3 regions of the Desulfallas thermosapovorans DSM 6562 genome follow, and region 3 is predicted to be linked to each of the others. Evidence: riboswitches for the same ligand, from Rfam matches in the RefSeq annotation. Region 3 holds a riboswitch; each other region holds the start of a gene.
The links. Region 3 has a riboswitch for thiamine pyrophosphate ahead of LX24_RS07015 (DsrE family protein). Riboswitches for the same ligand answer to the same signal wherever they lie in the genome.

Region 1: linked by a shared signal. The riboswitch ahead of thiM (hydroxyethylthiazole kinase) and the one ahead of LX24_RS07015 (DsrE family protein) in region 3 are both predicted to bind thiamine pyrophosphate.
Region 2: linked by a shared signal. The riboswitch ahead of thiC (phosphomethylpyrimidine synthase ThiC) and the one ahead of LX24_RS07015 (DsrE family protein) in region 3 are both predicted to bind thiamine pyrophosphate.

The regions. Positions count from the first base shown of each region.
Region 1 covers NZ_VNHM01000001.1:280,973-289,103, forward strand. Annotated here, with positions in the region: gene LX24_RS01395 (metal ABC transporter permease) at 1-263, opposite strand, end outside; gene LX24_RS01400 (metal ABC transporter ATP-binding protein) at 271-1,023, opposite strand; gene LX24_RS01405 (metal ABC transporter substrate-binding protein) at 1,016-2,032, opposite strand; gene LX24_RS01410 (Fur family transcriptional regulator) at 2,033-2,467, opposite strand; gene LX24_RS01415 (hypothetical protein) at 2,715-3,050, opposite strand; gene LX24_RS01420 (hypothetical protein) at 3,312-4,262, opposite strand; TPP riboswitch at 4,435-4,545, shown strand; gene thiM (hydroxyethylthiazole kinase) at 4,637-5,455, shown strand; gene thiE (thiamine phosphate synthase) at 5,449-6,087, shown strand; gene LX24_RS01435 (MtnX-like HAD-IB family phosphatase) at 6,072-6,719, shown strand; gene thiD (bifunctional hydroxymethylpyrimidine kinase/phosphomethylpyrimidine kinase) at 6,763-7,548, shown strand; gene LX24_RS01445 (ribonuclease HII) at 7,598-8,131, shown strand, end outside.
Region 2 covers NZ_VNHM01000020.1:21,097-29,227, forward strand. Annotated here, with positions in the region: gene LX24_RS13490 (stalk domain-containing protein) at 1-831, shown strand, start outside; gene LX24_RS13495 (hypothetical protein) at 938-1,180, opposite strand; gene LX24_RS13500 (queuosine precursor transporter) at 1,321-1,995, opposite strand; gene LX24_RS13505 (DEAD/DEAH box helicase) at 2,260-4,944, shown strand; TPP riboswitch at 5,012-5,121, shown strand; gene thiC (phosphomethylpyrimidine synthase ThiC) at 5,300-6,595, shown strand; gene upp (uracil phosphoribosyltransferase) at 6,834-7,472, shown strand; gene uraA (uracil permease) at 7,637-8,131, shown strand, end outside.
Region 3 covers NZ_VNHM01000006.1:147,462-155,592, reverse strand. Annotated here, with positions in the region: gene LX24_RS07040 (phosphoribosylanthranilate isomerase) at 1-303, shown strand, start outside; gene LX24_RS07035 (tryptophan synthase subunit alpha) at 300-530, shown strand; gene aroF (3-deoxy-7-phosphoheptulonate synthase) at 517-1,344, shown strand; gene LX24_RS07025 (L-lactate permease) at 1,634-3,196, shown strand; gene LX24_RS07020 (energy-coupling factor ABC transporter ATP-binding protein) at 3,299-4,036, shown strand; TPP riboswitch at 4,135-4,243, shown strand; gene LX24_RS07015 (DsrE family protein) at 4,310-4,657, shown strand; gene LX24_RS07010 (thiamine diphosphokinase) at 4,707-5,345, shown strand; gene LX24_RS07005 (thiamine-binding protein) at 5,511-5,801, shown strand; gene LX24_RS07000 (YaiI/YqxD family protein) at 5,838-6,278, opposite strand; gene LX24_RS06995 (DegV family protein) at 6,294-7,169, opposite strand; gene LX24_RS06990 (hypothetical protein) at 7,454-7,993, shown strand.

The sequences.
Region 1 (8,131 bases), on a different contig from region 3:
AGCTCGGCATAATGCTTGTATTTGTCCCGCAAGCCTTCAATTAACAGTGAGCCGCCCAGGGCAAAGGCGGATGCCGCCAGCACGGGCTGGGTGCCCATTAAAAGGCCGGCCGCCACCCCGGACAGGCAAACGTGGGACAGGGCGTCGGCAATCATGGACATGCGGCGCAGGGTGATAAAAAGCCCGATAATGGGGCAAATAACCCCCGCCAGCAGCCCCCCACCCAGAGCCCGCAGCATAAAATCATACTGAAATATCTCCAACGGGTACCTACCCCCTGACCAGACTGTCCGCGCAGTCCAGGCTTATTTTTTCTTCCCGGCTCTGCGTGCATTCCCGCCAGAGCAGTTCACCGGGATAGTCATGGCAATGGCAGGAGCAAATTTTACGGTCCAGGCAAACCCGCCTGCTGGCCAGGGAAGAAAGCCATTCCGGCTCGTGGGACACCAGCAGCATGGTGACGCCATCGGAGCGCAAATCCTTGAGCAGCCGGGCCAAATCCGCCAGGTTGGCGGCGTCCACGCCATTGGTGGGCTCATCCATCACTAAAATCCGGGGCTTTACCGCCAGGGCGCGGGCAATCATCACCCTCTGCTGCTGCCCCCCGGATAAAGCGCTGATGGGGGTATTGCGCCACGACAACATATTCACCCGCTCCAGCGCCTCCTCGGCGCAACGTTTATCCCCCCGGCCGAAAAAGCGAAACATGCCCCGCAGCGCCGCCCGGCCCGACAGTACCACTTCAAATACCGTGGCCGGGTAACTGCGGTTAAAAAGGGTGGCCCTCTGGGAAACGTAACCGATCCGGTGCCATTCCCTGAACCTGTTTACCGGCACGCCCAGGATTTTAACCTCCCCGGACTGGGGTTTTAAAAGCCCCAGGATGATATAAAGCAAAGTGCTCTTGCCCGCTCCGTTGGGACCGGTTATCCCCACCACTTCACCTTCATGCACATGCAGGGAGATACCGTCCAGCACCGGGTGGCACCCGTAAGTAAAATGCACATTATTTAATTCAATCATGGTTTTCTATCACTCCCAGGGCCAGGGAAAGGTTGTGCAGGTTTTCCTCCATCACGGCCAGGTAATCTTTACCCGCCTGCCTTTCCCCGGCGGTCAAACCGCCCAGGGGGTTGAGCACCAGCGTTTCGGCCCCCGCTTCCCGGGCAATCACCTCGGAAACCCGCGGGCTGACCAGGGTTTCAAAGAAGATATATTTGACCCCCTCCTGGCGTACCGTTTTGATGATTTCCGTCATCCGGGCCGGGCTGGGGTCGGCCTCCGGGGATATACCCCGGATGGGCACCTGCTCCAGGCCATACCGGTGGGCCAGGTAACCAAAGGCGGCGTGGGATACGATAAACTTGCGCATACCAGCCCCGCCCAGGGTTTCGGCATACCTTTGATCCAATTGTTTTAACTGTTCCTGGTACTGCCGGGCATTGGCCTCATAATAGGCGGCGTTTTCCGGGTCTGCCTGTTGCACTCCCCGGAGTATGTTATCCACCATCTTGCAAGCGTTTTGGGGATCCAGCCAGATATGCGGGTCAATATTCGAGCCGTGCCCGTACCCGTCGTCGTGGCCGCCGGTGTGGGCGTCATGCCCGGCGGTTTCCAAAGGGTGCTGGTGACCGTGGGCTGGGCCATCCACAGGGAGCAGTGCAATCCCCGCGCTGCAGTCCACCGGCACCGGCCCGCCCTTTTTAAGGCCGGCCAGCACCTTTTCCACCCAGGTTTCCATACCCGCGCCGTTGTAAATCAATACCCCGGCCTTTTGCAAGTTAACCATATCCCCGGGTGAAGGTTCCCAATCATGGGGTTCCACTCCGTCGGGCACCAGCTGCACCACCCGGGCCCGGTCACCGCAAATTCGAGCGGCAAAATCATAAACAGGGTAAATGGTGGCATAAACCAGCATCTCATCCTCCTGCGTCCCGGTGTCACCCCGTTGGCCGGCGGAATCACTACAGCCCGTTATTGATAAACTGATTAATAATACGATCGATAACCATAAAACAGCTGTTTTACGCAATTACTTATCCCCCTTTTTTCCACACCGGGCACAATAACCAAAGATCTCAAAATTATGCCTCTCAATGGCAAAATTTTTTTCCCTGATACTCTGCTGGTCAATGTAATCCAAAGGACAGAAATCCACTTCCTCGGAAAAGCCGCATTTCAGGCAGATTAAATGGTGCCGGTGACCTTCCCTTTCCACCAGTTTGTACCTGCCCTTGCCGTCGCCAAAATCCGTTCTGTCCAGCATATTCAGCCGCTCCAACACACCGACATTGCGGTAAACGGTATCCACGCTTAAATTTGGGAAACGGGCCGCTATATGGTTATGAATGTCTTCCACGGTCATATGCCTTTTCTCCCGGGCCAGCAAATGGATAATTTCCTGGCGCTGGGGAGTTATTTTATAACCATGCTCCTTTAATTTGTCAAAAATATCCTGGGCCGTCAAAACAGTATCACTCCTAAACAGGAATTGTTCTTATTTAAATAAAAATACCCCACCTGTTTTTACTTGTCAAGTTAATGGACGGTATCCATAGTTAATACTATTTAATAACACAAAGGATTAGAAGTTATCCGGGAATTTTATTCTTTTAACAATGCCTGGCCCGGCATTAACCAGGCATAAAAATAACCCCTGCCATAGCGGGGTTATTTCTTGCGATGGTGATTAATCAAGGAGCAGGTTAGCTGCTTTATGAAAGCATAATTTTACTGTCGTCCATGATTTTCAACACATGGGCGGCGGCAACCATTTTTGCGTTTAATACATCGGGGGTTTGGTCTTTGGCCAGTTCCATCTGCTCCTTCACCGTGGCCCCTTCGTTGACGCATTTGAATATCTCATTGCTGATGGTTTGCCGGGATTCATCAAACCTGGCAAAGCTAATAGCGGATGAAAAAACATCCCGTAGCAAATCCCTTTCCATTTGAGGGTCAAACTCGGGCAAATAAACAACATTGCCCCGGTATATCTCAATTAAAGCAGCCAGCAGATAGCGGGCGTCCGTACTTTTTTCCTTGTTCTCCATCGGTCCAACTCCTTCTATATAATATTATTGTAAACAACCTTATTAGAGAGAGTCTCTTCTACAGTTTGTTCGAAAAGCGCAAAAGCCAGCCAACGTAAGGATTACAAGTGAATCCCGCGCGGCATTTCGAACAGCCCCTTCCATAATTATGTTATATCATGGATGTGCCGGCATGTCCATTAGACATCTTTCCCCCGGTGGTAAAAATAATTCCACGGGTGGTCACAACCGTGGAATGGAATTAGCCTGTTTAGAACCCTATTAATCTATGCCCGCAATGCCAATATCTTCGAGACATTTTTGCCTGTATTTTTCCACTTCACCCGTCAGCCGGTTATTATTTTGCTCCACAAGGTCAAGGAAACCCTGGACAATTTCGGTCAGCCGGCTGGGTTCGCTTTCCGCCAGTACTCTGGCGTAGCCTGTTTTGGCATCAGGGGACATGGCTTTATCATCATAACTGAACAAAGGGGTATTATTGAGCCCGAATAAAACAAATTGAACATACAGCCGGTACATATCCCGCACACCGGCAAGCTTGGCTGAGTCAGCATAGGTATCGACAAACTTTTCCTGTTGCAACGCCCGGGACAGTAATTCATCCCAGCCAATCACCAGCGCGGCATCTTTGGCGGGAGGATTGTTGGAGTGGGCGGCCATAATATCGATATAGGCTTTAATATCTGGAGTCACCATGGAACTGTATTCCCGGTACCGCTGGTAATCGATAACGGGGTAATACATACCCTCGGCGGTATCCACCTTATAGCCCGCATTTTTAGTTTGCTGCACCAGCTGTTTTATCTCCTGGTCCTTTATGGTATCAGGGTCGTTAATATCCCCACCGGCCTGGTAGACCGCAAAGAATTTTTGGGCTATGCCGTCGGGGTAAAACCTGGCTTCCATCTCGGGTAAATAATCCTGCTGGGCTTTTTCCAGCCCGGTAATCATTTGCGAAGCATTCTCCGGAGAAAGCTTGGAGATGTTGTCGTCCACGTATTTAATTATTTCATCAATATCCCCACTGCCTGCCACCAGGGCACCGAAGTCATCCATTAGCACAGTTTGCTCTTCCCGGCTGATGCCTTGCCCGGTGCCTTGACCCCGGTCCGTGTCGTCGCCGGTACCCGCCTGGTTGGTGGAACAACCAATCAGGGACATGGCCAGGCATACTATTAATACTGCCGGCAGTAATATTTTTTTCAGCAACATTTTTTCCTCCCCGTTGATAGTAGTTTGCCACCGGGCACCCGCTACACCCTTGCACATTGCCCGGCACTTGAATTATATGACTTAATTCCACGGCAAATTGTTCCCCCCAATTTTAGCCACCCCTTGACGGGTATTGCCATTAACTATAAAATGATTACCATACAATTAAATATAGGCACACTGGGGGGGCTCCTGAAGCCGGGGCTGAGAGTAAAGCGGCAGCTTTTGACCCTTTGTACCTGATCTGGCTAATACCAGCGGAGGAAAGTGTAAATGATTTAAAAGTGTTTAAGGATGAACCCTGTGCTGGTTCATCTTTATTTTTTTATCCTAAAAAGCCATAATAACTATGCTGTAACTAAGGGGGAAACAATATGGAAACCAGCGCTCTGTTAAAAAAATGTGCCGAATTGTGGGACGCCGTGCGCCGCAGCAACCCGCTGGTGCACTGCATCACCAACTATGTAACGGTTAACGACGTGGCCAATACCATCATCGCCTCCGGGGCCTCCCCGGCCATGGTGGAAAACCCGGCTGAAGCCGGGGACTTCGCCGCTCTGGCCGCCGCCCTGTACATCAACCCGGGCACACTGACCACGGAACAGGAAGCCGCCATAATGGCAGCAGCAGGTAGTGCCCGTGAAAATAAAGTGCCCGGCCTGCTGGACCCGGTGGGCTGCAGTGCCATACCAGGCAGGCGGAAATTGTATCACAGGTTGCAGGAAATTGAATTTTTAAAAGTAGTAAAGGGCAATATCGCCGAAATAAAAAGTTTGGCGGGGGTGGCCAGCAAAGCACGGGGGGTGGATTCCCTGGACAGCGGCGACGGCCTGGACACGGTTTGCCGGGAGTTAAGCCGGCGGGATAATATTGTTGTGGTAGCCACCGGCGCCGTTGACGTGGTGGCGGATGCCCGGCAGGTGGCAAGCACTGCCAACGGCACACATTTATTTCAACAAATCACCGGGGCGGGCTGTATGGTGGGGGGAGTTATGGCCGCCTGCCTGGGGGCCGCACCGGAAGAACCGTGGCTGGCCTCGGTAACCGGTCTCCTGGGCTTTAATATTGCCGGAGAGCGGGCCGCCCGGCAAACAGGGGACCGGCCGGGGAGTTTTCGGATCGCCCTGGTGGACCGGCTCTACCAGCTGCGGGGCGACGATGTTATTAAGGAAGGGCGGGTGCAGTGCTGGTGAAGGGTAAACAAATAGATTATGCACTGTACCTGGTGACTGACCGCCATTACCTGGGCGGGCGCGATTTGGTGGCGGAGGTTTTAAAGGCCGTGGCCGGCGGCGTAACCGTGGTGCAACTGCGGGAAAAGAACGCCAACAGCCGGGATTTTTATCAATTGGCCCTGGCTTTAAAGGAAGCCCTGGTGCCCCGGGGGGTACCCCTGATTATCAACGACCGGCTGGATATTGCCCTGGCGGCGGACGCCGACGGGTTGCACGTGGGACAGGAGGATTTACCCGTAACCGTGGTGCGCCCCCTGCTGGGGGAAGATAAAATAATCGGCCTGTCGGTGAGTAACGAAGAAGAACTGCGGGAGGGGGAAAACACCGGGGCGGATTACCTGGGAGTGGGGCCGGTATTTGCCACCCCCACCAAGGACGACGCCGCGGCACCCCTGGGCATAGAAAAACTGCGCCTGCTACGGCAAAAAACCCGCCTGCCCCTGGTGGCCATCGGCGGTATTGATTTGGACAACTTAAAAGCCGTCCGGGATACCGGCATGGACGGGGTGGCCGTGGTATCAGCCTTAATGACGTCCCCGGATATCCAGGCCGCCGCCCGAAGGATGATTAACCTGTGGCAAAATCGATAATATTTTTTTCGGACTTTGACGGCACCATTGCCGACAAAGATGTCTGCGCCACCATGGTGAAACGGTTTGCCGCTTCCGGCTGGCATGAGCTCAACTGTTTGTGGGAAGCGGGGAAACTTTCCACCCGGGATTGCGCCCAGCGAACCCTGGATCTGATGGACATGACCCCGGCGAAACTGGATGATTTTATCGCAGAACAGGTGCTGGACCCCACCTTTCTCGATTTTGCCGCCTGGGCCGGGAAAAAGGGATACCCCATATATATATTGAGCGACGGGTACGATAATTACATCCGCCCCATGTTGGCCAGGTACAATCTGGGGCTGCCCTTTTACGCCAACCGGATGCATTACCGGCAGGGCTGGAAAATAGAGACCCCCCACGACAACCCTCGCTGTGGGCGCTGCGGGGTGTGCAAAAGTAAAATCATGCTGGAGCTGATGGACCCGGACGGCTTGAACGTGTATATCGGAGACGGTTACTCCGATCGCTGCCCGGCGCATTTTGCCGGTTTGGTTTTCGCCAGGGCAGGCAGATCGCTAGAGGCCTATTGCGCCCGGGAGGGCATAACCGCCCGCCGGTTCAATAATTTTCAGGATATATTAATTCAGATGCAAAAATTAACGGAATAAAACAGTTCAAATAAACTTATAAGGAAAGGGGAGGCCGTGACAAGTGCTGAAAAGGGCTTTAACCATAGCCGGTTCCGATTCCGGCGGGGGCGCGGGTATTCAGGCGGACCTAAAGGCCTTTGAGAATATCGGGGTCTTCGGCATGAGTGCCATCACCGCCGTGACCATCCAGAACACCCTGGGGGTGCAGGGCATACACCAGCTGCCGGCGGAAACGGTGGCCGCCCAGATAGATGCGGTGATATCCGACATCGGTGTGGACAGCGTTAAAGTTGGTATGCTGGGCAATGCTGCAGTAACTGCGGCCGTGGCGGAGCGGCTGGCGGCCCATGATGTAAAATATGTGGTGGTGGACCCGGTGATGGTGGCCACCAGCGGCGACCTGCTGCTGGAAACCGACGCCGTGCAAACCATTAAAGAAAAATTACTGCCCCGGGCTTTTATCGTTACCCCCAATAAATATGAGGCTGAAATTTTGGCGGGTATAAAGATTACCGGTGCGGACTCTGTTTACAGGGCGGCCCGGCTAATCCATGGCCTGGGTGCCCGGGGAGTTTTGATCAAAGGCGGGCACATGGATGATCATGAAGCCACCGATGTGTTTTTTGACGGGCAAAAAATGCACACCTTTACCCTGCCCAGGGTGGATACCAGGAATACCCACGGTACAGGGTGCACATTATCCTCCGCCATTGCCGCCTACCTTTGCTTTAACCCGGACCCCGCGGCGGCTGTTCAAGCAGCCAAGGACTACGTTTACCGGCGGATTGCAAAGGCCCGGGACCAGGTCCTCGGCCATGGCTCGGGACCTATTTGCCTGCCCGGTTGATTATTTTTTCCGGGCCAATTTTTGAAAAAACGGCGGCAAAGATGGTAAAATGGAATATAAATTAAATACCCGTGGGGAAGTGCCTGCATTGGATATATCCGCCATGAAGATTGAAGAGATTAAGAAAATGCTTGCCGCCAGTGAACAAGTAGATGAAGAAATTTTACCGGTGCTGGCCAGAGATAGTCGTTCCGGCGTGCAAAAGTTATATAACAAGTTAATTAATGAGAGGGATAAAGGGATTAGAGAAAAGGAACGGCTGAAAAACATTCTTAAATATGAGGATAACTGTCGCTCCCAGGGATACCGGTTAATCGCCGGGGTGGACGAAGCGGGCCGGGGTCCCCTGGCCGGTCCGGTGGCGGCCGGCGCAGTGATTCTGCCGGAGGATATTGAGGCGCTGACCGGCGTTAACGACTCCAAACAGTTAACCGCCGGGAAAAGAAAACAACTGGCGGAGCAAATCAAGGAAGCCGCCCTGGGCTGGAGTGTGGACCTGGCCACGGTGGAGGAAATCGAAAGGCTGAATATCCGCAACGCCAGCTTCCTGGCCATGGCCCGGGCTGTGGACAAGCTGGATGTA
Region 2 (8,131 bases), on a different contig from region 3:
GGTGAAGTTTTAAACAAGAAAGCAGTGTCCATGGATGTAACGCCGGTTCTGCGGGATGGACGGATTTACCTGCCCGCCCGTTGGATAGCCGAAGCATGCGGTTTTGCGGTGGAATGGGATATTGATGCCCGGAGTGTTCTGGTATATGCTTCCGGTACCAAAGAATCTCCCACCGGCGGGGTAAGTGTGGATACCCGGGAAATCAAGTCCACCACCGACCAGCTGAAGTTGAGCATGGAGATTCCCGTGATTTCAGGTATGTCAAATAAAGCGCTGCAGGAGCAAATAAACAAAGAAATAATGGATAAAGCCCTGCAAGCCAGGGGCGAGCTGGAAACTAACTATAAAGAATATGCTGCCAATGCCGAAAAATTTGATTTCCCCGCTCACCCCTTTGAGTTGTACATTACTCATGAGGTTTACACCAGCGGCAGTATTCTATCCCTGGTTGTGGAGACATACCAGTACTCCGGTGGTGCCCATGGCATAGCCTGGAGAGACTATTATAACCTGGACACCAAAAACGGCAGGCAACTGTCACTGCAGGACTTGTTTAAAGATGATGTGGATTATGTAAGCATTTTAAACGGGCAGATTGATAAACAAATTGCGGATCAACTGAATAGCGGCCAGGGCATGTACTTCGAAGGGGATATGGGATTCCAGTCTATTCTGGAGAATCATCCCTTTTACCTCAAGGATGATCATATCGTTATTTGTTTTGGCCAGTATGAAATCGCTCCGTATGCCGCCGGTATGCCCGAGTTTCAGCTACCACTGGATTCTCTTTCCCGGTACTGGCGGGAAGATTTTGGAGCTTTACTTCAATAAAATTGTTCAGCCCCAACGAAAAAATCGTTGGGGCTGTTTTGTGGATCATGCCAAAGCTTATGGATTGTCTGGGCTTAACAATGTTCTTGCGGCCCTCGTCGGATTGCTATTTTACGACCTCGACCGTGCCTCCGGCATTTCTGATAGCTTCAGCTATACTGTCAAAATTGCTTCCACCCAGTACAGGGACCCTGATGATCAGACAAATACCGGAGGGAGAAGTTAACTCAATCAGGTTAAAAAGGTTGATTACTGCGCCGGCAGGGATAAAAACGCGCAGGATGGTCCCCGGTAATTGAGGACATTCATTAGTTTGATTAACATTGCCTTTAGCCACAGCGGTGCTCATAAAGAAACCTCCTTGCCAAGTTTTGGTAGTATAATATTCCAATATTATGGAAAGTGTTACCAAAATACATGTGGAGGCTTTTTGTTGTTAGTTTAATTTAACCCGTGAACTTGTACACCGGGAGTTATTTTTCAATTAATCTATGCCATATCTTTAAAGGACACCCTGAAGGGATTGAAATCAGTATCGTTATCGTAGTAGTCAACAGCATCAACTTTTTTAACAAAGCCGACCGCTGCATAGGTAAATGGGGTAGCTAATATTTCAAATGCCGTCTTAAATACGTAATTTGATAATATCATGTGCATTAACAGGCTGCCCGGTATAATGCCTGAAAATGCTATGATAACAAATAAAACCGTATCCACACCCTGGCCCACTACCGTGGAGCTAATGGTTCTGGTCCAAAGAAACCGTCCCCGGGTGGCGATTTTCATTTTGGCCATAATAAAAGCATTAACAAATTCACCACAGAGGTAGGCAATCAAACTGGCCATTACTATCCTTGGTGTTTGCCCTAAAATGGACAGGTAGGCTTCTTGCTGGTGCCAATCACCGGCAGCGGGTAGTATGCCCACCAGCCAGTAGACAAATGACATCATTACACAGGCGGTAAAGCCGGTCCAGACAACAATCCTGCTTCGCTTATAGCCATATACTTCAGTCAGTATATCACCAAATATATAAGCTATCGGGAAAAGAATTGTGGCCCCGTCAAAATAAAAAGGCCCGAGATGAGTTACCTTAACCGCCACAGTATTCGATACCAGTAAGACAGTAACAAACAGCGCCATAATTACGGGGAATAAACGCAAAAAAAACGCCTCCTTGTTTTGTTAATCCGGGTGTCCGCGACCGGAAATCCATATACCTTGTTTACAAAAACCGCTGAAAACTCCAGTGGTGACCGTTTGCATTTTATCATGGATAAGGTCATCCGTAAAGACAGGCGGGTTAAGGCAATTCCAATAAAGATAATTGCGCCTTGCTAAGTTTTTTCATGTGGTTAAGGTGCTGTGCAAACGGGTGTTTTGTGGTAAAATATCAATGCAATACTGATTGTAGGGAGAAGGGATGTTATGCACAGGCTGCTGGACCAGCGGGGGATAAATTCGGTGCATGTAATACCACCCAGGGAGGCACGGTATGCGCCCTTTCCACCGGGCGTTGCCGACGCGGTGGTGCTCTCGCTGGCCGGGCAGGGTATCAAGCAGCTGTATGCACACCAGGCACAGGCCATTGGCCATGTTATGGAAGGGCGCAACGTGATTATTACCACCGGTACATCAAGCGGTAAGTCGCTGGTTTATACTATTCCAATATTCAGTGCATTAATTAACCAGCCACAGTTCAAAGCGTTGTATATTACTCCCACCAAAGCGTTGGGGCAGAATCAAATTAAAACAATGCAGGATATTGCTGCAGCTATGGACTGGCCCCGGGGAAAGCCGGTTATGGCCGCGTGCGACGGGGATACTCCCTTTAACCAGCGGCGGGATATTATTAACGGTGCCGGTGTATTAATAACCACTCCGGATTTTATACACGCCTGTCTGCTGCCCAGACACCTTGACTGGCCTGGCTTTTGGGGTAATCTGAAGTACATAGTTATTGATGAGGCCCATACTTTAAAGGGCGTGATGGGCTGCCACTGCCTGCAGGTTTTCCGCCGCCTCAGGCGAATTTGCGATTACTACGGGGCCAAGCCTGTATTTATACTGTGCACGGCCACCATTGCCAATCCCGGTGAATTTGCCGCCAATCTAGTGGGCCTGGATTTTGCGGTGGTGACCGAAGAAACATCGGCTGCCGGTGAGAAAACGGTGGTATTTTATGAACCGCCCACCTATCAAACCAGTGACGGGCGGACCAAGCGCCGGCTGACCCATTTTGAAGCGGCCCGGGCCGTGGGGCGTTATGTGGAATCGGGCAGGCGTACCATTATGTTCGGTCGCTCCCGGCGGATAGTGGAGTCCGCCTACCGGTTTATTCAAGAAAAATTCCCCGGTGTGGCTGGGTTTGTCACCCCGTACAAGGGTACTTATGTGCCGCAAATGCGCCGGGACATAGAAAAAAGGCTGTTTAACGGCAGCTTAAAGGGGGTTATCTCCACCAATGCCCTGGAGTTGGGTATTAATGTGGGGGATTTGGACACCTGCATACTGGCGGGGTTTGCGGGCAGTATTTCTTCCACCTGGCAGCAGGCGGGCCGGGTGGGGCGAAAGGGGCAAAAGTCGTTAATTGTACTTATGGCCAACGAGGACCCGCTGGATTTATATATTGTGCGCAACCCCCGGTACTTTTTCGGACAGCCCTTTGAAAAAGCGGTGGTTAGTGATAAAATGCAGTTTCTGGTGGACCACCTGCCCCTGGCTGCCAGGGAATTACCGCTATGTAAGGAAGATACCGCTTACTGGGACAGGGATACTTATTATGAAGCGGTGAAGCTGCTATTGAAACACGGCAGGCTTAAGTTGCTGTCGGACCGGCCCAGAACCTACGGCCCGGCGGTGCAACCGGAGTTTTTTAACCTGCGGGGGGAAAGTGATAATTATCGTACCATCAGTCCACGGGGACAGGTGCTGGAAGAATATAATTACGACGACGTGATCAGGGAGGCTTACCCTGGTGCCATACTGCCTGTTTACAACAGGGTGTACCTGGTGGACAGTATAGACCATGATACCAAATCTATTCAGTTGCGGGATCTGCCCCCCGAGTACGGGGATTATATTACCCGGCCCAATATTGATTCCAGAATTGGCGTGGAAAAGGTCGAGCATACCCGCCGGGAAGGTAATGTGGATGCGTATAGCGGTGTGCTCAATATTCATAAAAGCCTTGCTGGTTATAGACTGGTTAATGTAAGGGATAAACAAAAAGAAGGATCCAAGTCCGGAGAAATCAGGCAAATTATGAAACCCATTGATTTTTCCACCGCTGGTATCTGGCTGGATATTGATTTGCGGGGACTAAAGCAGGAAATCAGATATGGTGCCGCCCATGCTTTAAAGCACCTGCTGCACATCACCATCCCCCTGGAGGTAATGTGCGAGCGCAACGACCTGGGGGCCAGCCTCCAGATGCATGGTGACCAGGCCCAGATATTTATCTATGACAACTACTCGGGCGGCGTTGGATTGGCGGAATCTGTATTTGATAATATCAAAAGAGTGCTGGAGCGTTGTTATGAACTGGTAACAGGTTGCAGTTGTTTTCAAGGCTGTCCTTCCTGTATTATCATTCCCCAGTGTCTACAAGCCAATGAAAAGCTGGATAAAGACGGTGTGACTGAATTGCTGGCCATATTGCTGGGCAGGGAAGTGCCCCGGAAAAAGAGCGGTTTAAGTTTTATCAAGGAAAAACTATTTAAAAGAGCCACCAGTCGCGCCGGTATTAAAATGGAAGCCCGGGCACTGGAGATGGAGCTTAAAGAATACGAAAAAACCTTTGCTTATGCCGGCAAATACCGGCATGCTGCGGCTGATATAATAAAACAGTACTATCCGCGGTTAATTAAGCATGAGGTTAATATTTTGGCTGTGTATTATTTGGTACATTCCCAAACCGGCAAACCGGTGCCCGAGCGTATATTAAAACAGGCTCTTTCCCGTTGCTGCGGGTGGTCTGATATGTACCGGCTGTCTTTGCAGGGTCTCAAGGAGAAGGGGTATTTAATCGGTCCACCGGAGCGGTTAACGTTGTTCCCCGGTGTGAAGGATAAACTTGGCACGGGTATGCAAAGGCCGGTGGCTGGAACATGAATAGGTAAAATGTATCAAACAAGTTTGACTAAAGGAAATATAGAAGATATAATTCACCTAACAATCTTATAAAGAAACGGGGAGCTCATGTTATGGGCTGAGAAAGGGCTTTTGAGCACCTGACCCGCGAACCTGATCGGGGTAATGCCCGCGTAGGAAAGGTATGGTAGATAAGCGCACCTAACTTACGAGGTGCGTTTTTTGCTTGGGGCCGGTCTCAAGATAGTAACTTGCTTGATTCGGTCCGCTTTAGTGCCTGCCGTGTGGCGTTTATATCGGAAATCCGGCATGGTGAGTGATATAGCGCCATGGCGGGCGCTCCGGGAATTACCATTGAAGCCAAGGAGGAATTGATATGGGTTATAATACTCAAATGGTTTCTGCCCGCCAGGGCATAGTGACCGCGCAAATGGAAACAGTGGCTCGCAAAGAAAACATAGATGTAGCCAGGCTTATGGAACTGGTGGCCCTGGGGAGGGTGGTTATCCCGGCCAACAAAAACCACCTCTCTCTGGACCCCTGCGGAATTGGCGAGGGAATGAAAACAAAAATTAATGTTAACCTGGGTGTTTCCGAGGATTGCTGTGATATGGAAACTGAGTTGGAGAAGGCCCGTTATGCCCTGCGGTTACAGGCCGATGCCATAATGGATTTAAGCTGTTACGGCAAAACCCGGGAGTTCAGGCAGCGCCTCATTGATATCTCACCTGCGGCCGTCGGCACCGTACCGGTTTACGATGCCGTGGGCTTGTATGATAAAAGTCTGGAAAGTATTACTGCGGATGAGTTTTTAGGCGTGGTGGAAAAGCATGCCCGGGACGGAGTGGATTTCATGACCATTCACGCCGGGATAAACCGGGAAACCGCGGCCACATTTAAAAGAACCAGCCGGTTGACCAATATTGTTTCCAGAGGAGGCGCCCTTCTATTTTCCTGGATGGAACTAAATGGCCGGGAAAATCCCTTTTATGAATATTATGATGATCTGCTGGAGATATGCGGCCGGTATGATGTTACCATCAGCCTGGGGGATGCCTGCCGTCCGGGAAGTCTTAAAGATGCCACCGATGCCGCCCAGGTTCACGAACTGATTGTCCTGGGTGAATTAACCCGCAGGGCTTGGGAGAAAGGCGTGCAAGTGATGATCGAAGGGCCGGGGCACGTGCCCTTAAATGAAATTGCCGCCAATATGATCCTGGCGAAGAAACTCTGCCACGGGGCTCCCTTTTACGTGCTTGGCCCGCTGGTTACGGACATCGCGCCGGGCTACGACCACATTACCAGTGCCATCGGCGGGGCCGTCGCCGCGGCCAGCGGCGCGGATTTTCTTTGCTACGTTACGCCGGCCGAACACCTTCGCCTACCTACGCTGGAGGATATGAAAGAGGGTATAATCGCGGCACGAATTGCTGCCCACGCCGCCGATATAGCAAAGGGGATTGCCGGGGCAAGGCAATGGGACGATGATATGAGCGAGGCCAGGCGGTGCTTAAACTGGTCCCGCATGTTCGAGCTGGCCATTGACCCCGAAAAGGCCAGGCAATACCGGGCCGAATCACAGCCCGAACATGAGGATACCTGTACCATGTGTGGTAAAATGTGTGCGGTGCGCAATATGAATAAGGTACTGAATGGTTCAAGTAACCTGTAAAAATAAAAGATTTAGTATTAATTGATGTCTATAATAAAAACCCCGGGCCATTTTCTTGCTATGGAAAATGTGTGCCGGGGTTAGTTTTGGGGGAATCTTATTGGTATACATATATCAAAAAAAATGCAGTTTCCAGGAAAAATTACAAAGGAAAACTATTTTAAATTGTCGAAAACATGTAAGGTTTGTCTTAAATAGTTTGGCAAGTAATTATTTCAAGAAATGGAGGTTAAATGTTTTGAGTTCAGTTGTAGTAGTAGACCACCCGGTGGCCGGCAACTGTCTGCGTATTTTAAGGGACAAACGGACGGAAACCGAATCCTTTCGCAAAGAAATGAAAAGGCTGGGGTTGCTTTTAGCCATAGAAGCTGCCAGGGATATTGAATGTGTCTCAGAGACTGTAATAACACCGTTGGATATGGAAATAAGCTGTCCCAGGTTGCGCGACGGCAGAATACTGCTGGTGCCTATTTTGCGTGCCGGCCTGGGGTTTGTGGACAGCTTTCTGGATATTTTACCCGCCGCCAAAGTGGCCCATATCGGCGTTGCCCGGGATCATGATACTTTGCAGGCGGTTACTTACCTGGATACCGTGCCGGAACGTTTTACTGATTTCGACCGGGTATTTGTAGTAGACCCCATGCTGGCTACTGGTAACAGCAGCGTTAAAACTCTGGAAATAATTACCAATAAAGGGTACAAGCCCGGTCAAATAACTTTGGTATGCGCCCTGGCCGTGGAACAAGGGATTAAGCAGGTGCTTGACAGGTTCCCGGACATCAAAATTATAACAGCGGTGATAGACCCGGGACTTAACGATAAAGCTTATATTGTGCCCGGTTTGGGGGATGCCGGAGACAGGTTGAATTTAATTTAGTCAATCCTGCATGGTAAAAGCTTTTTATTTCTCCTGAAAACACCGTTAAATAATTTTCATATTATACTGGTGCCGCGTTAGCGGCATGGATGTCTAAAGTGAAATGAACGGTTGGTTCATCCTGGAATAAAATCAATAAACGAGGGGAGAGAAATAGTAACAAATTGGCCAAAAGAGAGATTCAAGTACATGAACGTTTACCATTGCTGCAGACTTTACCGCTAAGTTTGCAGCACCTGTTTGCCATGTTTGGGGCTACGGTACTGGTTCCGATTTTGTTTGATGTGGACCCGGCCACGGTGCTGCTGTTTAACGGTATTGGCACATTGTTGTACCTGGTGCTTTGTAAAGGGGCTATCCCTGCCTACCTTGGCTCCAGTTTTGCCTTTATATCACCGGTGTTGGTGGTGCTGCCCAAATACGGCTATGAGGCGGCCCTGGGCGGGTTTATCGCGGTGGGACTGGTTTTCTGTGCTGTTGCACTGGTTATCGGTCTGGTAGGCACCAGGTGGATTGATATCATATTCCCGCCGGCGGCCATGGGTGCCATAGTGGCGGTCATTGGCCTGGAACTGGCCCCGGTGGCGGCCGATATGGCCGGTCTGACCGCCGAGAAATTGGATCCGGCGGTTATTACCGTTTCCCTGTTCACCCTGGCG
Region 3 (8,131 bases):
GGCGGTGGCCGGGGTTTGCCCCGGTGGCCCCGCTGCAATGCCGATGCTTATTTATTCGATACTTATAAAGAAGGTATTTACGGGGGTACGGGGGAGGCCTTTGACTGGGGGATACTGCAAAATATAGATTGCCCCAAACCCGTGATACTGGCCGGGGGACTTAACGCCGCCAATGTGCGGGCTGCCGTAAAGCTTGTCAAACCTTATGCCGTGGACGTTTCCGGCGGGGTGGAAACCGGCGGGCACAAGGATATAGACAAAATTAAAGAGTTTATAGTACAGGCCAAGGGGGTTTTAATATGACCATGCCATTACCGCTACCCCTGGCGGTGGGTTTCGGTATCGCCCATCCCCGGCAGGCCGCCGGTGTGGCCCGGTACTGCGATGCCGTGGTGGTGGGCAGCGCGCTGGTAAATATCATCGCCCGGCATGCCGGTGAGCCCGGCATGGTGGAAGCGGTTAGCCGGCGGGTGCGGGATTTGAAAAAGGCCCTGACCGGGGTGGAGGTGAACCAAATTGCCGCCTTATAAACTGGTGAGCAGGGAAAGTAAGCCCGATAATACCGTGGTGCAGGTGGGGGATTGCCTGATCGGGGGTAAAACCCCGGTGGTAATAGCCGGGCCGTGTGCCGTGGAAAACGAGGAAATGATGGTCAATCTGGCCTGCCGGCTGAAGCGGATGGGGGTCCGGATGCTGCGGGGCGGAGCATACAAGCCCCGCACCTCGCCCTATTCGTTCCAGGGCCTGGGTGCCGATGGTTTGCGTATACTGGCCGAAGCCGGGCGGGTGGCCGGTATGCCGGTGATCACCGAGGTGACGGACGTGCGGCACCTGTCCGAGGTATGCCGTTACGCCCACATGATCCAAATCGGCAGCCGGAATATGCAGAATTTCGGGTTATTAAAGGAAGTGGGCCGGGTGGGTTACCCCGTGCTGCTCAAGCGGGGCTTTTCCGCCACGCTGGAGGAATGGCTGCTGGCCGCGGAATACATTTTGGCCGAAGGTAACCAGCAGGTGGTTTTGTGCGAGCGGGGTATCCGGGGCTTTGAAACCTACACCCGGAATATCTTCGATATCAATGCCGTGGCGGCGGTGAAAAATATCTCCCACCTGCCCCTGATTGCCGACCCCAGCCACGGCACCGGCCGCCGGGAGCTGGTGTTGCCCGTGGCCCGGGCCGCCCTGGCCGCCGGTGCCGACGGCCTGATGCTGGAGGTGCACCCGGCTCCGGAACACGCCCTTTCCGACGGGCCGCAGTCGCTGCCGCCCGGTGATTTGGCCGTGTTTATGGAAGAACTGTCGGGTGCCGGTGCAGGACGCCGCAGTTCACGGGCCAGCGCTTAGGTGAAAAGTTTAATGTCAAGGGAATTTAGTGTTCCGGTAATGGAGTTCAACGGAGTTAAAAACATATTCAATTTGAGGAAATATAACTGGACCGGTCAAACCCGGTCCTGTTTTTTTATATAGAGCATCTAATCTAAAGTATATCTATTAAAGGCGGTTTAAAAAACCCGTGCGAAATCCACTTATAATCTCTAATTAAATAATATTATTGCTGAATTTTATTTTTTTAGTATAATAAGTAATTAGCTGCTTAAAACAACATCATTGTAGCATGGAAGGATGGTATATTATGGGTTTGCTGGTCTTTTTAACGCTTTTTCCCATTATGGCTATTGTATATTTAATGGTTAGAAAACAATTTGCAGCAGATGTCAGTGGTACGGTAGGTTGGGTGTTAACTATCATGATAGCTTTAATTTTTTTTAACACCTCTCTTGAAGTTAGTCTTAAATCCAGCCTTGCCGGCTTTATCTCTTCCTTCCCTGTTTCCATTATGGTCTTCGCCTCAATTTTTCAAATTACCTTTATGCAGGCTACCGGTGCTCTGCAAAGAATAGTGGTATTCATCAAAACACTGGCTCCAACTGATAAACCAGTTCAGATTATGCTGCTCTGTGTAGGTGCGGGGACCCTTCTGGTATCTATTGGTGCCACTCCGGTATCTATTTTGCCCCCCATTTTGCTGGCTATGGGGTACTCCACCTTTGTGGCCATTGCCTTGCCGGCAATTGGTTTTGATGCCCTGTGCACTTATGCACTACTGGGTTCCGCTCTGGTTATTATTGGCGACTTGACAGGTACTTCACTGGTGGAGTCGGCCAGGGTGATTTCAATATTTCTACCGGTAATATCCACCGTAATTGGATTCGGTATGCTATATATCGTAGGCCGGTTCAAGTTAGTCAAGGAAGGGCTTGTACCGTGTGTACTGGCCGGCTTGACCAATGGCGGTGCCGCCATTGCCATGAGTCATATTCCTTTTCTGAGTTCAGGAGTTGTATTAACAGGCGTGGTTGCAGGAATGTGCACAATTTTAGTAATGCTTGCCTATTTACGGGTCACCGGCCAGCCAATTATTGACCGGTCCAAACTAACCGCAGAAGATCTAAACACGGAAAAAGAAATGTCTCTGTTAAAGGCCCTTTCTCCCTGGTTGATCCTGGTTACCTTGTTGTTGGTGATCAACTTTTATAAACCCATATTTGACCTGCTTTTTAACGGCATTACCACGGCAGTCTCAATAATTCCGGGCCAGACCATTAAAACAAGATTGCTCTGGAACGCCTACACCTGGGTGTTTATAAGTACGGTTCTATCATTTTTAATTATCAAACCTTCAGGTAAAGCCATCAAGGAAACCTGTTCCAAATGGCTGGCGCGGGCTCCAAGGCCGACTTTTGCAGCGGGTGTGTTTTTTGCCACTGCCTTTGTGCTTAATAATTCAGGGATGCAGGATACAGGTGTTGTTTGGGAGATTACCAACCCCAACTCAAATATGATTGCGGTATTAGCCCAGGCGTCGGCAAACACCTTCGGTCCCCTGTACCCGTTCATCAGCAGTTACCTGGGGTTGTTCGGGGGTTTTGTCAGCGGCAGTGAGGCATCAACCATTGCCATGTTTACAAAATACCACCTGTTAACTTCGGAAATGCTTAATGTTGATTCTTTGATAGTTATTGCGGCAACCGCCATCGGTGGGGGATTGGCAAGTGTAATTTCCCCGGCTAAATTGCAAAACGCCGCTGCCACCATAGATGCGCTGGGTATAGAAAGCCAGGTGATTAAAACAGCCTTTGTTATTTCCATCATGTTAACAACCATTTGTGCCATTATGGCTATGCTGTTAATATAAATACATTGGTAACCGGTGTATTAGCTTGACTTAACCCTTACACCGAATATAAAATTAGCTTTAAAATTAGACCGGTAACAAACACTCAAGGGAGTAAACCCTATGCTAGCTTTAAAAGACGTGGTACTGGTAAAGGATAACAAAACTATTTTACAAATCGATGATTTCCATCTGGAGAGAGGGGAACGCCTGGCGGTGATTGGCCCCAACGGAGCGGGCAAGAGCACCTTTTTAAAAGTGCTGGCTTTGCTGGAGCCTCCCACATCCGGGGAGGTATTTTTCCGGGGGGAGAAGGTGACGGGTAAAAACAGCCTGGACTTTCGTCGCCGTATGGCCGTGGTGTTTCAGGAACCGCTTTTGTTAAATACCACAGTGTTCAATAACGTCGCCCAGGGCATGTATTTCAGGGGTATCACCGGGGCCCAAAGGCAGCGCCGGGTGGATTACTGGCTGGAGCGGTTCGGCATAACCGCCTTGCGCCACCGCAAGCCGCTGCATTTGTCCGGAGGCGAGGCACAGCGGGTCAGCCTGGCCCGGGCATTCGTTTTAGAACCCGAGGTTGTATTTTTAGATGAGCCCTTTTCAGCCCTTGATTTTTCCACGCGGCTGGAGCTTCTGGAGGAGTTGGGGGCACTGCTGGCCAATACCGGCGTCACCACCGTTTTCGTTACCCATGATTTTAACGAAATTCCCTACCTCACGGATAAAGTGGCGGTGATAGATCAAGGCAATATGGTTTACAAAGGCGGGTTAAAAGAATTACTGGCGGGTGAGGTCACTGTGCCGGCGGTGCAGCGATTATTGGAGCCCTTTAAAAGGAGCGGCTTGATTCCGGGTTAGCAGCTAAAGAGTTCATATTACATCCGGTGCCGGGTTAACTAATCCGGGGGCCTGTGTATTGACCGTGTGGCGTAATGATATATAATATAAAAAAATAATAATTCAACCGGGGGAGCTCATGATATGGGCTGAGAAAGGGCTGTAAGCACCTGACCCGTTGACCTGATCGGGGTAATGCCCGCGTAGGAAAGGTTTGAACTACATTTATAAAGCGCACCTGACCTGTGGGTGCGCTTTTAAATTTTTTATTACTGTGAAAGGAGATTATCGATTATGAGCAGGTTGAAGGTTCTTTTTCATGTCAATGAAAACCCAAGGTGGCCCAGGGTAATTGTAAATGTCCAAAATTTTATCAAGGACGTTGGGCAGGGCCAGGCGGATATTGAAATTGTGGCCAACGGTGCAGCGGTAACCGCTTATGGCAGTGGCCCGGAGGAGGACCTGCACCGGGAAATGCAAGAGTTGGCCGCGTTGGGGGTTGTTTTTGCCGCTTGCCGCAATGCACTGAATATGCACTCTTTGGCTGAAAAATCATTGCCCGCCTATGTCCGGGTAGTGCCGGCGGGTATAACTGAAATCGCCAAAAAACAATCCCAGGGATATGCTTACATAAAACCTTGATCACGCATACTAACACAGAGTAAAACCTAATTAAAACGAAGGTGAATCAATGCGTTGTGTTATATTGACCGGGGGCACGGTGGAGGATTTGCAGTGGCTAAAGCGTGTCCTGGCCGGGGCCGACCGGCTGATTTGTGTGGACAGCGGGACAAATTATGCGGCCGCTTTGGGTATTGTCCCCGGGGTTATTGTGGGGGATATGGATTCCATAGACCCGTCATTGCTGGAAAGTTACCGGCGGCAGGGGGTGGCCATCAAGGAGTACCCCGCCGAAAAGGATGACACCGATACTGCCCTGGCTTTAGCCGAGGCGCTGGCCTGCCGCCCGGATGAAGTGATAATCCTGGGGGCCACGGGCAATCGTTTTGACCATACCCTGGCCAATGTGCACCTGCTGCGGGTAGCCCTGGACCACCGGGTCCCGGCCAGGATTATCAATGAATACAACGAAATCAACCTGGTGGCACCCCGGCAGCCCGCTGTGGTCAAGGGACGGCCGGGCGATGAATTTTCGCTGTTGCCCCTTACCGGGGTGGTCACGGGGGTGCAGGTGCGGGGTGCCCGGTGGCCGCTTGAAAACGCCACCTTCAGCATAGGCAACCCCTATGGTATCAGCAACCGGTTGGCCGGTAACCGGGCTGATATTACCATCGCCTCGGGATTGATGCTGCTGGTCAGAGTAAAATAAATCGCTGCGAATGATGTGATACCGGCGATGCCATGATACCGGGCGTTGGAAGTCTGAAAGAAATTCTTTCATGACGTTTTGCGCCCTGGGAAGGCATGAAGACAAGGTTTAAAGGTAAAAAGAGGAAATATTGTAACTGGTAGGGCAAAAAGGAGTGCATAAAAAATGCCCGTGATTAATGTCAGTTTTCAGGTGCTGCCCCAGGTGCCCGGCGGGGATATTTACGGGGTGGTGGACAAGGCTATAGCAGTGGTGCAGCGGTCCGGTGTTCCTTATGAGGTGGGACCCATGGAAACCACCATGGAAGGGGAACTGGATGAATTGCTGGAGATAGTGAAAAAAGCCCAGCAGGCCTGTGTAGATGCCGGGGCACGGCGGGTAGTAACCCTGGTTAAAATAGACTATGCCCCCCAAGGGGTGACCATGGCGGAAAAAGTAGGTAAATACAGGGGTTAAGGATGAGGGTTGTGCAGTTTTTGCGGGTATAGGGGATTACCGGGTTAATTCTTCAATTAGCTTGTGCAGGTTGGCCTCAAACCGGACATCGTCCTCGGGTGTACGCTTGCGCGGGCCTTTGGTGCGCCCGCCACCCCGGCGCAGCCTGGCCTTGCCTTCCCTTTCCTCCAATAAAAAAACAATGGTTTCCTTGCGGAATATCTTTCCACCGGGTGATATGGCCGCGGCTCCTTTACCCAACACCATGGCGGCCAGGCCAGTGTCCTGGGTGACCACAATATCGCCCCTGGCCGTCATATTGGTGACGGCCAGATCGGTTTCCTGGGCAGCATTTCCCACAACGGTATGGTGTTCGGAATTAATATTATGATTAAAACTGGCCACAGTTTGCAGGGTAATGCCATAAGCGGCGGCCAGGCGGGTACATATATGCAGTGCATTTTTAGGACAAGCGTCGGCATCAACGATAATTTTCATTTTACTCGCCTTCTTCTATTTGCCGGTACCGGCCTCGGTAACTTCGTGAAAGGCAAGTCCAATCAGGCCCGGTCCGGTATGTACCACCATTACGGGGCTTAACTGGCTGAACATGGCTTCATTAACCTTTAAATCCTTCATATTTAGTATCCTATCCAAAAGTGACTCCGCTTCCTCCCGGGCATCACCATGGGCCACGGCCAGATTGATTCTTTTACCCGCCGCCTGTTCCCTTAAAATATCCACCATCTTACTGATGGATTTTCTTCTGCCCCGGGCTTTGCAAAAGCTGTAATACTTGCCCTCATCGTTAATGGAGATAATCGGCTTAATGTCCAGTATCTGCCCCAAGGTCCCCTCAACATAACCAATCCGCCCGCCTTTTTTCAGGTATTCCAGAGTTTTGACCACAAAGTATACCTTGACGTTTTTTTGCAACTTCCGTACCCGGGCGATTACATTTTCAAAACACAGGCCGCTTTGGATACATTGGCTGGCTTCCTGCACCAAAAAACCCAGGGCCAGGGACAGGGCCTTGGAATCAATTACTTCCACCATCATTTTGTTAAATTGCCCGGCCACCATTTTTACGGTTTCATATGTGCCGCTAAGCCCGCTGGAAATGTGGATGGCTATGGCGTGGGTAAAACCCCGGGCGTAAAGTTTTTCAAATAACGAGCGGGTCTCTTCGGGTGAAGGTTGGGAAGTGGTGGGCACCTCCCGGGAAAAGTTATTATATACCTCCTGGGGCTTTATTTCCAACCTGTCTGCAAAAATGCGGTCCTTGTAAATAATTTTTAAAGGCAGCATCCAGGCATTTAGCTTTTGTAACAGTTCATCGGGCAGGTCGCAAGTACTGTCGGTAATTAGCGCGATTTTTTCGGCATTCATTAATTTCCCCCATTTTTATAAATTCTTCCACTATATTTTCGCTGCTGTTTACAGGTTTACCTTTATTTTAAAATTAAATTTAAGAGCCAGTTCGAAAAGTATTGATGGCCGGGTGCTTGGCACCAAAGGTTGCCTTTCCAGTAGACTCTTTAATTGTGAATCCAGGTACCCCATCAAATCAAAAGATGCTCCAAAAAAAGACTGGTATTTTATGTTTTATGGAAGGAAAAACCATATTTATCTAGAATAGGAAATTAGATATAACTTTAATGGGGGGATTGGTTGTGCTAATAGAAGGGGCAATGATTTTGACATGGCTGAGTGCGGGTGCGGCAGTTGGTTCACTTTTAACCTATCGTTTTGTTAACGGTACCTTGAATCAAGAGATGGAAGAAAAATTACGCAGCAGTGTTGTGGAAAACGAAGCATTAAGCCGGACTAACAGTATTTACCGGGAACGTATCGAGCAGTTGGAAAATACTTTGTTCAGTAATGAAAAGTATCTGGAGATGGCCGGCGAAATTGAGCGCTTAAGTGCCGAGAATTTCAAATTACGCGGCAGGCTCAGGGATTTGGCGTGCCTGGTGGAGGCCGAAAAGAAAAAAACCACCTGGGAGCGGGTGGAACAGTTGGAGAAATCGGTATTGGATATGCGCCGTCGTATGGAAAATGGACAATACCGCCCGGAGGTTATTTACCCGGTGGGCTTTTTGCCGGCCAGATCAGAAATTGCCGCCACTGTAGAAGAACCAGCAACGGTAGAAAAACCAGGCCCGGAGAAACCTAAAAAATGGGCTTCAATATTAAGGGCAAGAAAATTATAAAAAGTGCTTATTGTAATTTGAATAGTTTTCTCATATTATTATATCAGGTACTCGTGGAATTGTTTTGCGGTGTTTGTCTGTCCTCTTATGAATAGGCGAATCATCTGTCAAAGGTTCCATAGGGTAATAATAATTCAT